One region of the Shewanella sp. SP2S2-4 genome, then DNA from elsewhere that is predicted to be linked to it. Evidence: predicted binding sites of a transcription regulator. Region 1 holds the regulator's gene; each other region holds the start of a gene.
What was found. The regulator LexA, encoded in region 1, represses DNA repair genes until DNA is damaged. The targets are predictions, from matches to a motif close to TACTGTATNNNNATACAGTA.

Region 1 (3,691 bases):
GTTGGTCTAAATACTCACGGAATACTGCGGTATACAGCTTGTTGCCATTAAAACTACGGCGGATAAAGAAGGCACCACCGCGACGAAACATAGGTCCCGCGGGCCAGAAGTTGAGGTTAATACCAGCAGCAATGTGCGGCGGAACCATGCCTTGATAATACAAAATATACGATAACAGCAGGTAATCCATGTGGCTGCGATGGCAAGGTACATAAACGATCTCGTGACCATCATGGTGCAGCTGGCGAACTTGCTCGGCGCCTTTAATGTTGATCCCGCTGTAAAGCTTGTTCCACAACCAAGTTAAGAAACGCTCGGCAATACGCACTAAGCTATCTGAGTAATCGGCAGCAATTTCATCGAGATACTCAATAGCCGTCTCGCGCGCTTGGGTCTCAGAAATCTTTTTGTTGGCCGCTTCTTCTTGAATCGCTTTACGCAAGGACTCGGATTTGAGCAGCGAATGAAACAGTGCTTGGCGATTTGGCAGCACAGGCCCTGTCATCACCTTACGTTGACGGCGGAAATGCACCCGCGCGACCCGCGCTAATTTATGGGCAATCCCCATGTCAGTGCCGTGTTCGTCGGCCATGTATCGCAGAGATACCGCATTTGAAAACTGTACGAAGTTATGTCGACCTAAGAATAAAATCATCAAGCATTTGCGCAGCCAAGTCGGGTTTTCCCGCTCAAACACAGCCGCCTTCATAGTGTCGTCTTCTTTCCCTGGCGTGCGGCCCCAATACAGGCTCACGGGCACTAGTTGAATGTCTAATTCAGGGCGTTCCTTATGCACGGCCAACAAACGCATAAAGCATTCGAGGAAAGGCTCGTTACCGGCACGCTCACCAAACAGCGGCTTACGCCCTTGAAGGCAGACAACCCGAGGCGCAATCACACCATTTGCCACTAAAGGCTCATAGGGGCTCGGTAGTCCTAACTTAGCCGTTATTTCACTCAGGGCAGCGATGTCACTCAGCGATTCCGTTTTCATCACATAAGCAAGGGGTCTGGAGGCATCCAGATTCAGATCGGCAAAGGGATCCTGAGGCACAACAATAGTGTGCACTAAGTGTTTTTGGATCCAGCGTAATGATTTCAACCAAAGAGAGTCGTGTTTAGGCATTATTCTTATGCAATTAAGTACGTTTACTAGCCCGGTAGAATACCAGACTATGGGTAATATTCGCTAATTCTCTCCAACATAGCTAAAAAGTGGTTAATACTTGCGCTGCAAATAATACTGTATATACTAACAGTAACTGTATAGAAAAACAGGAAACACCATGAGACCTTTGACGCCACGCCAAGCTGAAATTTTAGAGCTAATTAAACGAAATATTGCCGATACTGGCATGCCACCCACACGGGCAGAAATCGCGACCCGTTTAGGTTTTAAGAGCGCCAATGCGGCTGAAGAGCATCTTAAAGCGTTGGCGAAAAAGGGCTGCATTGAGATCATGCCGGGCACTTCGCGGGGCATTCGCCTACCTGCGGAAGTCGAAGATTTAACTGAAACAGGTTTACCACTTATCGGTCAAGTGGCTGCTGGCGAACCTATTCTTGCCCAAGAACATGTCGAACAGTACTACCAAGTCGACCCGAGCATGTTCCATCCCGCCGCCGATTTCTTACTGCGGGTTAAAGGCGACAGCATGAAGAATATCGGCATTCTCGAAGGAGATTTGCTGGCAGTTCATAAAGTACAACAAGCTAGAAATGGTCAAGTGGTTGTCGCGAGAGTCGACGACGATGTCACTGTTAAACGTTTCGAAAAAAAAGGTAATGTAGTCTATCTACACGCCGAAAATGAAGACTATTCCCCGATTAAAGTGGATTTAGGCTATCAAAGTTTAACAATTGAAGGACTCGCCGTCGGTGTGATCCGTAATGGAGATTGGCTATGAACAAACTACTTGGCAATGCACCCCGCCACCCAGGCTTGTGGCTCGATGAAGTCCGTGATGCCGACTATGACTGGCACCATGCACCTATCGCCTGCATGCCAACGAAGACTCAAGGTCGCCAAGAATTAATCCATCTAAGCGCGCAACTCGCCCAGTTAAGCCAACAGGGCCGTTGGTTAGTGCTCATCAACCCGCCGAGTATTGGCTACAAACAAATGCTCGCCAATGCAGGCGTGCGTATGGACAGAGTCTTGCTGGTGCACGCTAAAGATGAAGTCGAAACCCTGTGGGCGATGGAAAAAGCCTTAACAAGTGGTACGTCCAGTGCAGTTATTACTTGGACCCAATCACTGGATGCACGCGATAATCGTCGCCTGCAAATCGTGGCTAAAAGTGCTCGCGCCATGGGCATAGTGCTTGAAGACGTAAACAGTCACTTACATGGCGACGTACGCATTGAGCAAGGCAATCTCTTCGGCCAACAATCTTTTTTTAGCGCTGTACATTAAATATTCATTTATTTTTTTACCTTGAAAGCCGCCTCGCCTATGAATGTGAGGCTTTTTTTTGGCAATTTTTCAGACAATTAGATAAATAAGTGATCTTGATCAATATTTAAACAGCAAGTATGGTTGATTTAGTCGGCGATGATATATCGCCGCCCGTGGCAAATAAATCGAGCCGTAATCGAGTTCAAAATGCCACTAAAAATAGAGAACAGATTTATTTCAGTCGTATGTGCCAGCGTGGCTAATACCAGCAGTAACAATACTTAATTAAAAGTAACAGCCGCCAACGCACGTTGAAGTCAAAAACGCTTTTTTGGGAACTGAAGAGTTTGCATAGAGTTGAGACTTACTGTGTTGCTCTTCTTTGTAGTTGCTATTCGCAATTGGCAGAGGAGAAGTCTTGTGAAGCAATTGTTGTATTGTTTACTCGTGGTGTTATTCGCACCACCGTTGGCCGCCGCGGACATGCGGTTCAACATGACCCCTGGCGTAACCGAGATCAGTGGCAAGGTTTATCACTTGCACATGACCATCTTGTATATCTGCTGCGCCATTGGCCTTGTGGTCTTTGGCGTGATGATTTACGCCATGATCAATCACAGAAAATCCAAAGGCGCTGTCGCGTCGCACTTTCACGAAAGCACTAAAGTTGAAATCGCTTGGACGATTCTGCCATTTATCATTTTGATCTTAATGGCGATTCCAGCGACAAAAACCTTAATTGCGATGGAAGATCCCAGCAATGCCGATCTCACAGTTAAAGTCACAGGTTCCCAATGGAAATGGCACTACAGCTATTTCGATCAGGACATTGATTTTTACAGCATACTCGCAACCCCTAGAGCACAAATCGACGGTACCGAAACCAAAGGGGAAAATTACCTTTTGGAGGTCGATAAGCCGCTCGTGCTACCGATAAATCGCAAAATCCGCTTTTTAATGACCTCAGAAGACGTCATTCATTCATGGTGGGTACCTGCTTTTGCCGTGAAGAAAGATGCTAATCCTGGGTTTATCAATGAGGCCTGGACTCGCATAGACAAACCCGGCATTTACCGTGGTCAATGCGCCGAGCTTTGCGGTAAAGACCATGGTTTTATGCCCATTGTAGTGCAAGCCCTACCCGAAGCCGAGTTTGAAGCTTGGGTAGCGGAGCAAAAACAAGCCGCAGGTGCTGCGGCCACCGCAGCTCAAGCCGCATTAGCACAGACCCTCAGTAAAGAAGAGCTTATGACCCAAGGTGAGCAAGTGTACCTCGGTCACTGCGCAGCCTGC
Region 2 (3,691 bases), on a different contig from region 1:
ATTCATCTAGTTCGCTGTTGTAGCCTTCACGGATCACCCCGCCATCGCGGATAAGTATAGGTGGATTATCGACTATCGCGCGCTCAAGTAGGGCTTGCTCAGCGGGGAACTCGCCTAAGTGTTGACGCAATTGAGTCGTGTGCGGCGCGCTCAGTGTACTTAAACTCTGTTGTAATTCAGGCAATAAGCCCAGCGCTTGACGTAAACGTGCAAAGTCCCTTGGACGGGCAGTGCGCAGGGCTAACCTTGCCATGATACGTTCGATATCGCCAAGTGCCTTTAACTGCTCATGCAAACCTTCGTGGGCTGCGGTATCGAGGAGTTCAGTCACCGCCTGTTGGCGCGCCTTGATTTGCTTAGGATCTCGCAGAGGCTGATGGATCCAGCGTTGTAACATACGGCTGCCCATAGGCGTTGCCGTGTTATCCAATACTGCGGCTAAGGTATTATCGCGGCCACCGGCAAGGTTTTGAGTTAATTCTAAATTTCGGCGAGTTGCCGCATCGAGTACTATGCTATCGGTTTGATTGAAGCGGATAATGGCATTGATATGGGGCAGTGCCGTGCGCTGTGTGTCTTTGACATATTGCATCAAGCAACCCGCAGCCTGCAGTGATAAACGTGCATCTGCGATGCCAAAACCATGCAAGTCTTTCGTGCCAAACTGGGCCAGTAGTAACTTGATACTCGTATCGTAATCAAATTCCCACTCGGGGCGACGGCGTTTGCCTTTAAAACCGTTAAGTAGACCTAGTTCACCAAAATCTTCACTGTAGAGAATTTCAACGGGATTAGTGCGTTGCAATTCCGCTTCTAATGACTCTCGGGTGTCGAGCTCTGCAATCACAAAACGTCCGGATGAAATATCTAATGTGGCATAACCAAAACCGACTTTACCTTGATAAACCGCGGCTAACAGATTGTCTTGGCGTTCCTGCAGCAACGCTTCGTCGGTTAAGGTGCCTGGCGTGACAATTCGCACCACTTTACGTTCTACCGGTCCTTTAGATGTCGCGGGATCGCCAATCTGTTCGCAAATCGCAACTGATTGACCAATTTGAACTAATTTTGCAAGATAGCCTTCCACAGCATGGTAAGGAAGTCCCGCCATCGGAATAGGATCGCCACCACTTTTACCGCGCGCAGTGAGTGAAATGCCTAACAGCTCAGAAGCACGTTTAGCATCGTCATAAAACAACTCGTAGAAGTCACCCATGCGATAAAACAGCAACATATCGTGATGTTCTGCTTTCATCGTCAAGTACTGACGCATCATAGGAGTATGTTTTTCTAAATCATCGGTATCAATTACATTCATTAAATCGTTATCGTCCGTTGTGACTGCCTAAAGGCGATACAGTTTGTGTGGTTAAGGGTGATTAAGCGCTATGGAAGCGGAAGACTGCTGTACAATTTTCAGCTAAAAAGACCACGCAAAATTTGCTGCGCCAATCTTAGCAATAATTTACCGAAAATTGAGCCCTTGATGACGGATATTCGTCAAAGGGATGCAATATCGAATTTGATATTCGCTAAAACCTTAGCCATATTAAAAAATCCCATTAGCTAAAAATAATTCAGCCATAGGTCTTGATACTGTATGATTGTACAGTATACTAGTCAGCAGAATTAAGACAAAAAGCGCGGCTTTTTGAATTACCCGTTTGTAAATTGAATATTATTTTTGACAGCTTAAGGCTTGTCTTGATGAGGGAACTGGAATGAAGGTCGATCCAAATAAAGAGAAAGCACTTGCTGCGGTATTGATCCAAATTGAGAAACAATTTGGTAAAGGCTCCATCATGAAGCTGGGCGAAGATCGCTCTATGGATGTTGAGACCATTTCTACCGGTTCTCTGTCTCTGGACGTTGCTTTAGGTGCTGGCGGTTTGCCAATGGGTCGTATCGTTGAGATCTATGGTCCTGAATCATCAGGTAAAACGACACTGACTTTAGAAGTGATTGCCGCAGCGCAACGTGAAGGTAAAACCTGTGCCTTTATCGATGCAGAGCATGCACTCGACCCTATCTATGCTAAAAAATTGGGCGTAGATATTGATAACCTTCTGTGTTCACAACCAGATACCGGCGAGCAAGCGCTGGAGATTTGTGATGCATTAACTCGCTCAGGCGCTGTTGACGTTATCGTCGTTGACTCAGTGGCGGCATTAACGCCTAAAGCTGAAATCGAAGGTGAAATTGGTGATTCTCACATGGGCCTAGCGGCACGTATGATGAGCCAAGCTATGCGTAAACTTGCTGGTAACTTAAAGCAATCTAACACCTTACTTATCTTCATCAACCAAATCCGGATGAAGATTGGTGTGATGTTCGGTAACCCAGAAACGACAACCGGTGGTAACGCGCTGAAGTTCTATGCTTCTGTTCGTTTAGACATTCGTCGTACTGGTGCCATTAAAGACGGCGATGAAGTTGTCGGTAACGAAACTCGTGTTAAAGTGGTGAAGAACAAGGTTGCAGCACCGTTCAAGCAAGCCGAATTCCAAATCCTTTATGGCCAAGGTATTAACCGTACCGGTGAGTTAGTTGACTTAGGCGTAGCCCATAAGTTGATTGAAAAAGCGGGTGCTTGGTACAGCTATAAAGGCGATAAAATCGGTCAAGGCCGTGCTAATGCGGGTAAATATTTGACTGAAAACCCAGCCATTGCTGCTGAAATTGACAAGACATTACGTGAATTGCTTTTGAGCAATCCTAGTGCACTGGCTGCTAAAGATGATGCTAGCACGGAAGATAATGTTGATTTAGAAACAGGCGAAGTATTCTGAGTCAGTCAGCCCGTCAAATCGCGGTCGCGCTGTTAGCGCGCCGCGATTATTCCCGCCTACAAATCCGCGATAAATTGCTCGAAAAAGGTTTCGAACTGAATGATATCGAACCTGTGCTCGATGCATGTGAATCCTCCGGTTTTATCAATGATAATCGCTATGCTGAACTGTTGGTCCGTAGCCACATTAGTCGAGGTCACGGTGCCATCCGCATTCGCCAAGCGATAGCGCAAAAAGGCCTGTCTAAAGATTGCATTGAAGCGGCGATAACCAATAGTGATTGTGACTGGTTTGAGCTAGCAAAAGATAAAGCCACTAAAAAATATGGAATTCCCCGCGTAACAGAAGTGAAGGGCTCTACAGCCCGGGATCTCATCGCGAAGGAAAAGGCCAAACGAGTGCGGTTTTTAATGGGCCAAGGCTTTAGCTACGATCAAATCACTTATGCGTTAGATTCAGATCCCAATGATCTCGACGACGATTATTAATCGCCTCAACTCATCGATTGCGATGTAACCTTAAGACTGCAAAAGCTCCTTTAAATATCACTCAATAGGCTTGGTACAATTTCGTTTGATATCGAGTTAAATTCACTCGACACTGCCCTTAATCGCGTAAAATTCATATCGTCATCAATTACCCTTTACTTTGCCATTTTGCCTCTAGCCACTCTTACGTGGGCGATTCACACTAAAATATTAAATTCCTGATGTGTATATCACCAATCAAGGCTGGTCGTCCTTACTCAGTCTGCTTATAATGCTGGGCAAATAGAAATACGGCTAGCCTAAGGCGTAGCTGGTAATGCTTACCCAATTCAGGATGATTTCATGTATCAAACTACAGCAGAGCTTAGAAGCGCTTTCCTCGAATTTTTCCGCAGCAATGGTCATCAAGTTGTG
Region 3 (3,691 bases), on a different contig from region 1:
ACCTCTTGTATGTCATCCCAGGCAATGCCGTTAAGTTCGCGTACCGTGCGCTCAACGGTGACAGAAAAGGTGTCGCGGATAAGCTTTGGATGCGCATCCGCCAATTGCAACGCGGTATTTATACCCATGATGTTCAAGCGTTTTGTAAGCCTACGGCCTATTCCCCAGACTTCGTCGACAGGGATAAGCGCCATCAGCCGTCGTTGGCGTTCACGGTCGCGCAAGTCAACCACGCCCTGCGTCGCTGGATAACGTTTCGCGGCATGGTTTGCCAGTTTAGCCAGGGTTTTTGTCGGTCCAATGCCGACGCAAACGCTGATCCCAATCCACTGCGGTATTCGGTGATAAATATCAAGTGCAAGCTGATGAATATCAATGCATTTATCGAAACGAGAAAGATCTAAAAACGCTTCATCAATACTATACACTTCTACTTTCGGTACCATTTGCTCTAAGGTGGTCATGACTCTATTTGATATGTCGGCATAGAGTGCATAGTTGGAGGAGAATACCGCAACGTGATGCTGGCGGAGTTGGTTTGCGATTTGATATACAGGCACCGCCATCTTGATGCCAAGTTGTTTTGCCTCTGCCGAGCGGGCGACGACGCAGCCATCGTTATTGGATAACACCACAATCGGCCTGCCAGCTAAATCTGGCCTAAACATCCGCTCACAGGATGCATAAAAATTATTGCAATCGACGAGTGCGAATAGTGAGGGCGTCATTTGAGCTTTTTCACCACGTTGGTCACCACCCCAAAGATGTTTAACTCAGACTCATCATTGATGGCAATCGGGGAGAATAAGGCATTACGTGGCAGCAATTGCACCACAGGGCGCAGCTGTAATTGCTTTACAGTAAACTCGCCGTTGACTGCTGCGACAACGGTATCCCCGTGGGCCGGCTGTAATGAGCGATCCACCACTAAAATATCACCGGAGAAAATCCCCGCTTCGATCATCGAATCCCCTTGGACTTTGACAAAAAACGTGGCGGCGGGGTGCTTGATGCATAACTCATTGAGATCTAATGTTTGTTCTACATAGTCTTGGGCAGGTGACGGAAATCCTGCGGCAATCAAGGAGCTAAATAGCGAGAGCCGATATTGGGTATGTTTGGCGAAGCTGCCTAGGATCATCATAATAAATCACAGTATGCTGTACGTATGAACAGTATAGTCTAACAATGAAACTTATCGAAATAATTTATGTGGGGACAGTTGTGTTATCGACCCTAGCGCAAAGACGAACTTGTTTTATGCTGTGTGATGATTGTATGCGCTGTCGAGCGATGAGTGTCCAGGTGCTGGGCAATTGATGATGGCTGCTCTAAAGCACCCTTGGCGGCGTCAATACCGCCAAGGGTGAGTGTTTCGTCAATTTAATTTAGTTAACGCATTTTAGTTAGCCCGCTTTAGTTAACGCAATTTAGTTAATCCAACCGAGCCATAGCCACCACAGATAATCCAGTGGGATAAGTGCAATTAGAGTGATTGCCGCCAGCGGTAAGGTGATGTTAAGTAGTTTGCTTAAGGGCTCTTGGGATAATTGTATCGCCAAAATCAACGGGGCAACCTGATAAGGAAAAATCACGGTTGAGAAACCGATCACCTGCGTCATTAATACCGCAGGGGTGGAGAAGCCAGTTGCATTGGCAAAATCTGCCGCCATGGGGGACAACACTGTCGGCACACCTGGAACCGTTGCCACTAATCCCGTCAGCGTCCCCATCAGCGATAACGACATGAAATTCAGGAACGATGCCCCTTGCTGCAATGGTAGCCATTCACTGAACAGTTGACCTAGCGCAGTGCCAAGTCCAGATTGATTGACCAATGCTCCCAGACCTAAGGCCGCCGCGACAAAAATGACGGTCGCAAAATCCACCGAACTATTAAAACTCTTAGGCTCAAGCACTCCCCATTTGGGGAGCAATAACAAGATAGCGGTGGTCAGTCCAACCCACGCCGGATTGATCCCATGCAGTGAATCTGTCGCCCAAAACAGTAAAGTTATCGCAAGTAATACTGTGACTTTCTTTTGCATACCAAGATTATAAGCTTCTGTTTCAATGACGCTTTCAGGCCGATTTTCATCTATTTTTGCAGGAAATAGGAAGACGACTAGCGCCACAATCAATATCGATTTGAGCAAACCAAGGATTGGAAAATGCAGTAAGAGATACTCGGTATAACCAAAATGGATATTGAATAGATTCTCGCTGGAACCCGCCAATATCATATTGGGAATATTCGCGGGCAACACGGCAAAACTGGGCATGTTACACGCCAGTGCCAAGGCGGTCGCAATGCCTATCCGCCCATGACTACCACGAGCAAAACCGACTTGCTCAGCTAACGCCATACCAATTGGCACCATGACCACCGCACGGCCAACGGATGAGGGCATCACAAAGCCAAGCAGCACGGCACTAAAGACCAAACCCGCAATCAAGCGTGGATAACTTGAGGTCAGTATGGGGGCAATCAAACTGGCCATTCTGCGACTTAAACCAGACTGAGTGATGGCACTGCCAATCACAAACCCTGAAATGATTAACCACACCGCAGTCGAGCCGAATCCTGAAAAAAGTACACTCGGCTCAATGAGTTTGAAAATAGTCGCAAGGGCAAAAAATATTAATCCCGCCATAAAGGGCGGGAAAAAACCTGTACTCCAAAACATTAAGGTCACTAATACTAGGCCACCGCTATAGGAAAACACCGCGGGATGCTGACTCAGCGGAAAAAGTGCAAGTAAAGTAGCGATCAACAGTGCACTGAAAAACGCTAGCGGTTTAACGTCAATAAAACGTTTCATGTTTACCGACCTATTGGGTTGAATACGTAAAAGATGCCAACTAAGATAGCTGACTTAGTTTGGCGTTTTAAGAGGGTAATATGTCAAAACCTGTTCCTAAAGCGACATTATTAACGCCCAGTGACGTGGCGTTTATCACAGATGCCAATCGACCTGTGCTAACCCATACTCGCAATATGGCGGCGGAAGCGGGCATCGAGCCTCATTCTCATCCGCGGGGGCAGCTACTTTGGGCCGCGAAAGGCTTGTTACGTGTCCGCAGCGACAATGCCGTCTGGGTGGTACCTTCAACCCATGCGGTGTGGATCCCCTGCAATTTGCCCCATCAAGTGAACAGCGAAACCCACGCCCACACTCGCAATATCTATATTGATCCTAGCTATGATGTTAGGCCACAGGATACAAAAGTGGTGATGGTGACGATGACAGCGCTGATGCGCGAACTGGTGCTCAAACTCTGTGAGAGTTCACACCTTTTAGGCAGTGGACAACTGCATCGGCTGGGTTTGGTTGCCATTGATGAGCTCGAAACTCTGGACAGCCTAGATGCTCATTTACCCGCAGGCTCAGATCCAAGACTCAGCCGCTTGATCCAAAAGTTGATCCGGCACCCAACAGTGAATTACACCCTGACCGAGTTAGCCGAAATGGGCGGCGCGAGTGTGAGAACGATTGAACGACTGTTTAAAGCTGAAACTGGGCTCACTTATCGACAATGGCGGCAAAGATTTCGTTTGTTAAATTCGCTTGAGAGCTTAAGCCAAGGAGAGAGCACGACTAGGGTGGCGCATAGTCTAGGTTATCTGAGCGTCAGCAGTTTCAGTGCCGCTTTTAAAATGCAATTTGGTTGCACGCCGCAAGATTATCCG
Region 4 (3,691 bases), on a different contig from region 1:
CGGAAAAATATTGGCGAGCCAACATCCAACGAACCGAGTTTGTCTGAGGTCAGTTCGACCATTACACCTTCTGAGCCGATTTGCATCGGCGGCGGTTGGCGTTCAGCCTCGAAGAAGGTTGACGCATTACCTTTGCCCGGTTGAATCGCGATGTAGTTACCTGAGAACAACGCATCTAAACCTTCAACACCTGTAATACTGGCCTTAGGGGTGACAAGCCAGAAGAGGGTCTCCTTATTTAAGAAAGGCTTAGCGCGGTAGTCCATCATGACTTTAACGTTTACGCCCTTGAGATCTTCATCTATTCCTATGTCTTTGACTTTACCGACAGTCAAGCCTTGGTATTTGACTAAGGTTTTACCTACGTCAATCCCAGTTGCACTCGGAAAGTGAATTTGAATTTCAACGCCCGATTCTTTAATACTCTTAATGCCCAGCCACGCACCCAATGCCAACGCGACAATAGGCAGCAGCCAAATGGGCGAAAAGAGTTTTTTCTTTACAACTTTCGGCGATTCAATTTGTGTCATCTTGAGGTTCCAATCGATCCCAGAGTAAACGAGTGTCTAACACTTTTGCGGCTAACTGAGTTAACAGAATAACCAAGGCAAATGCGGTCGCTGCAGGCGCGGGTTTAGCGTCGAGTAGTTGTCCCATATTCACTAATGCCACTGTGATTGAGATGACAAATAAATCGAGCATTGACCAACGACCAATCCATTCGATGATGTGAAAACCCACCATCAATTTCTTTTTTGAAATCGGAATATCAAAGCTTATTGCACACAGATAAATGGATAAGCCGATGATTTTAATCCATGGCACTAAAATACTGGCAGTAAAAACTATCACGGCAATGGGCAACATATCTGAATGCACTAGATGCAAAATGCCCGAAAAAATGGTGTCGTGCCGCACTTGCCCTTGGTTGGTCAGCATAGTGATAGGGTAAATGTTGGCAGGCACCAGCAAAATGGCAGCGGTAATCAACAAAGCCCAACTTTTTTGCAGGCTGGAATAGTCCCTGACCTGCAACTCAGCTTCACAGCGCTGACAGTGGCTGAGGTCACTACTATTGAGCTGGCGGCAGACCTTACACAGACACAGGCCGATATCTTTACCTTGTTGCTTCATATCAGCGATGACCTTCCAATAAAGTCCACATGTGCTCTAAGTCGTACTCTCGTTGTAGAAACAAAGTCACGAGAAACAACATAGTGAAGCAAAATGTGCCCATGCCAAAATAAATATCCGAAAAATCAGATAGCTGGAATGATGAAACCAAAAAACTGATCACATAAATTTCTAGCATAGTGAGCTGCGACAATACGCCATGAAACTTCAATAATTGCTTTAATGAGTTACGCCAAAAAAGACGACTCAGTCCCCATTTCACAATCAAAATCTGCGTCAGTATCGATAACAGTAATAAGCCTGGGCCAATCACAGCGGCGGCAAGCACGGCTAAACCAACGACCCAATAACCTTGGTCAAATACTACAAACGCGCCCTGAAAAACTGTGGTGGTGCGAATACTGCCGAAAAAGTGAATTTCGAGTACGGGTAAAAAATTGGCAGGAAAATAAAACACTAATGCCGAGATACATAGGGCGAGCATGCCATTTACAGAGCAGTAAGGAGTGTCATAAAGTGCAGTACTGCAACGGGGGCAAAGGGCTCTGACACCGCTTGGCAAGGCACGTTTGCGGACTGCTAAATCGCAGGAACGGCAAAGGATTACTGAATTTTCTGCTGCGTTTTCATGCATATAAAAATATATATTAGCCTAAATAGGAGTAATAACAGCGAGAACGGTGCAAAGTGTAGTGCTAATCAGCCGTTCTGCACAGTCTAGCGCTTTATAATCTTGGCAACGAAAGTACGCTAATAATATCAGATTAATCAGAACACTTGCATCACAAGTTCAATCTATGTCACTCTAGTTACTGTATATAAAAACAGTGCGAGGGCAGTCATGGCAGTAATAACACAGTTTGTCGTGGTCAGAGAAGGGGTTGAAAAGATGACATTCACATCTAAGAAGGAGGCTGATGCCTACGATAAGATGCTCGATATCGCCGATAACCTTATCCCCTTCATTCAAAAAGCTGATTTAGGTATAGATGAAAGCGTGGGCGAAAAGCTCGCATTCTATTTTGCTAACAATAAAGATGAGCTGACGAACTTGCTTAAAGGTGTCGTTCAGGTTAATAGTACGCCAACGAATCCACCTGCTGCGAAAAAAGCGGCTAAAAAGACCGAAGCAGCAGAATAAAATTGTTAGGAAATGTAATGAAATCGAAATTTTATGAGTCACTTAACCGTCAAGCCTTGGCCTTATTGGAAGGGGAAGACGACCTTGTTGCGGCAATGGCGAATTTTTCAGCCTTACTCAATGATAATTTGACTGAGCTGAACTGGGTGGGATTCTACGTTATGCGTGGCGAACAACTCGTACTAGGCCCATTTCAAGGTAAAGTGGCTTGTACACGTATTCCGTTAGGAAAAGGCGTGTGTGGTACGGCGGCATTCACCAATCAAACCCAGCGAGTGGCCGATGTTCATCAATTTGATGGCCATATTGCCTGTGATTCTGCCAGTAATTCTGAAATCGTTGTGCCAGTTCGTGTCCAAGGTAACGTGATTGCTGTGCTCGATATTGACAGCCCAATCTTCGATCGTTTCGATGAAGAAGACCAAAAGGGGCTGGAATTACTGGTTAAAAGTTTTGAAAACTGCCTATTTGATTAATTTGCGTACAATAACGCATAATTCATAGTCGCAATCGGTGGCGTGCGCCTTATAATATGCGCCTGCACGCATTAAGCTGGTTTGATTGGCATGCAATGAATAAGCTTAGTGTTTTGAGCTGTAAAAATTTGTTAAGGTATATTTTTTTTAACTTTAGTAAACGCGGCTAGGATGCTAATTTGTACGTTGACTCAATATTGAGTTTAACGAAGATAAACGACACGTAAGAAGTTGATATATATCACCTCGAATCGATGTCCCTTTTTGACTGTGGAAGTAATGATGGAATCAACAGAAAAGTTGACCGACACCAATGCAATTTTGGCGTATTTGTATGAAACATTTCCTTTGTGCTTTATTGCTGAAGGTGAAACTAAGCCATTAAAAATCGGATTGTTTCAAGATTTGGCTGAAAGGTTGGCTGATGATTCTAAAGTCAGTAAAACTCAGCTCAGAGTTGCCTTAAGACGTTACACCAGCAGCTGGCGCTATTTAAAGTGCGTTAAAGCGGGCGCACAACGCGTTAATCTGGATGGCGAACCTTGCGGCGAGTTAGAGCAAGAGCACATTGACCATGCTCAAGCCATGTTGAAAGAGAGTCAGGATAAAGCGAAAGCGAAACGTGCAGCACTCGCACCTAAGCCTGCGGCGAAGAAAGCACCTAAAAAGGTGGCTGTTCCTCAACGTGCTAAAACTGAGCGTCCTGCTAAGCCTGCGCCTAAAGCTGCAGCGCCAGTCGTAAATTATGTCCAAGCACAATTGACTGATTTAACGAAAAAACAACGCGTCAATGTTAAGTTAGGTATGACACCCGTAGCCGGTGTGATTACTGATATTAACAAGGAAGATATTCATGTTCAGCTTGATAGTGGCCTAACGATTAAAGTTAGAGCAGAACATATCCTGCTGTAATCATTTTTTAAAACGGAGTAACTTGTTG

Region 2: a site for LexA is predicted at 1,595-1,614, ahead of recA (recombinase RecA). Genes of this name have one in related genera too.
Region 3: a site for LexA is predicted at 1,159-1,178, ahead of umuD (translesion error-prone DNA polymerase V autoproteolytic subunit). Genes of this name have one in related genera too.
Region 4: a site for LexA is predicted at 1,945-1,964, ahead of Q4Q54_RS14705 (YebG family protein). Genes of this name have one in related genera too.

Annotation. Positions count from the first base shown of each region.
Region 1 covers NZ_JAUOER010000007.1:61,776-65,466, reverse strand. The annotation lists gene plsB (glycerol-3-phosphate 1-O-acyltransferase PlsB) at 1-1,126, opposite strand, end outside; gene lexA (transcriptional repressor LexA) at 1,287-1,907, shown strand; gene Q4Q54_RS07715 (cell division inhibitor SulA) at 1,904-2,416, shown strand; gene coxB (cytochrome c oxidase subunit II) at 2,819-3,691, shown strand, end outside.
Region 2 covers NZ_JAUOER010000029.1:5,404-9,094, reverse strand. The annotation lists gene mutS (DNA mismatch repair protein MutS) at 1-1,318, opposite strand, end outside; gene recA (recombinase RecA) at 1,722-2,789, shown strand; gene Q4Q54_RS18760 (regulatory protein RecX) at 2,807-3,277, shown strand; gene alaS (alanine--tRNA ligase) at 3,620-3,691, shown strand, end outside.
Region 3 covers NZ_JAUOER010000003.1:195,203-198,893, reverse strand. The annotation lists gene umuC (translesion error-prone DNA polymerase V subunit UmuC) at 1-728, opposite strand, end outside; gene umuD (translesion error-prone DNA polymerase V autoproteolytic subunit) at 725-1,144, opposite strand; gene Q4Q54_RS04515 (SLC13 family permease) at 1,431-2,822, opposite strand; gene Q4Q54_RS04510 (helix-turn-helix transcriptional regulator) at 2,903-3,691, shown strand, end outside.
Region 4 covers NZ_JAUOER010000018.1:53,200-56,890, reverse strand. The annotation lists gene Q4Q54_RS14720 (MlaD family protein) at 1-530, opposite strand, end outside; gene Q4Q54_RS14715 (paraquat-inducible protein A) at 517-1,134, opposite strand; gene Q4Q54_RS14710 (paraquat-inducible protein A) at 1,136-1,768, opposite strand; gene Q4Q54_RS14705 (YebG family protein) at 1,976-2,275, shown strand; gene Q4Q54_RS14700 (GAF domain-containing protein) at 2,293-2,751, shown strand; gene proQ (RNA chaperone ProQ) at 3,034-3,663, shown strand.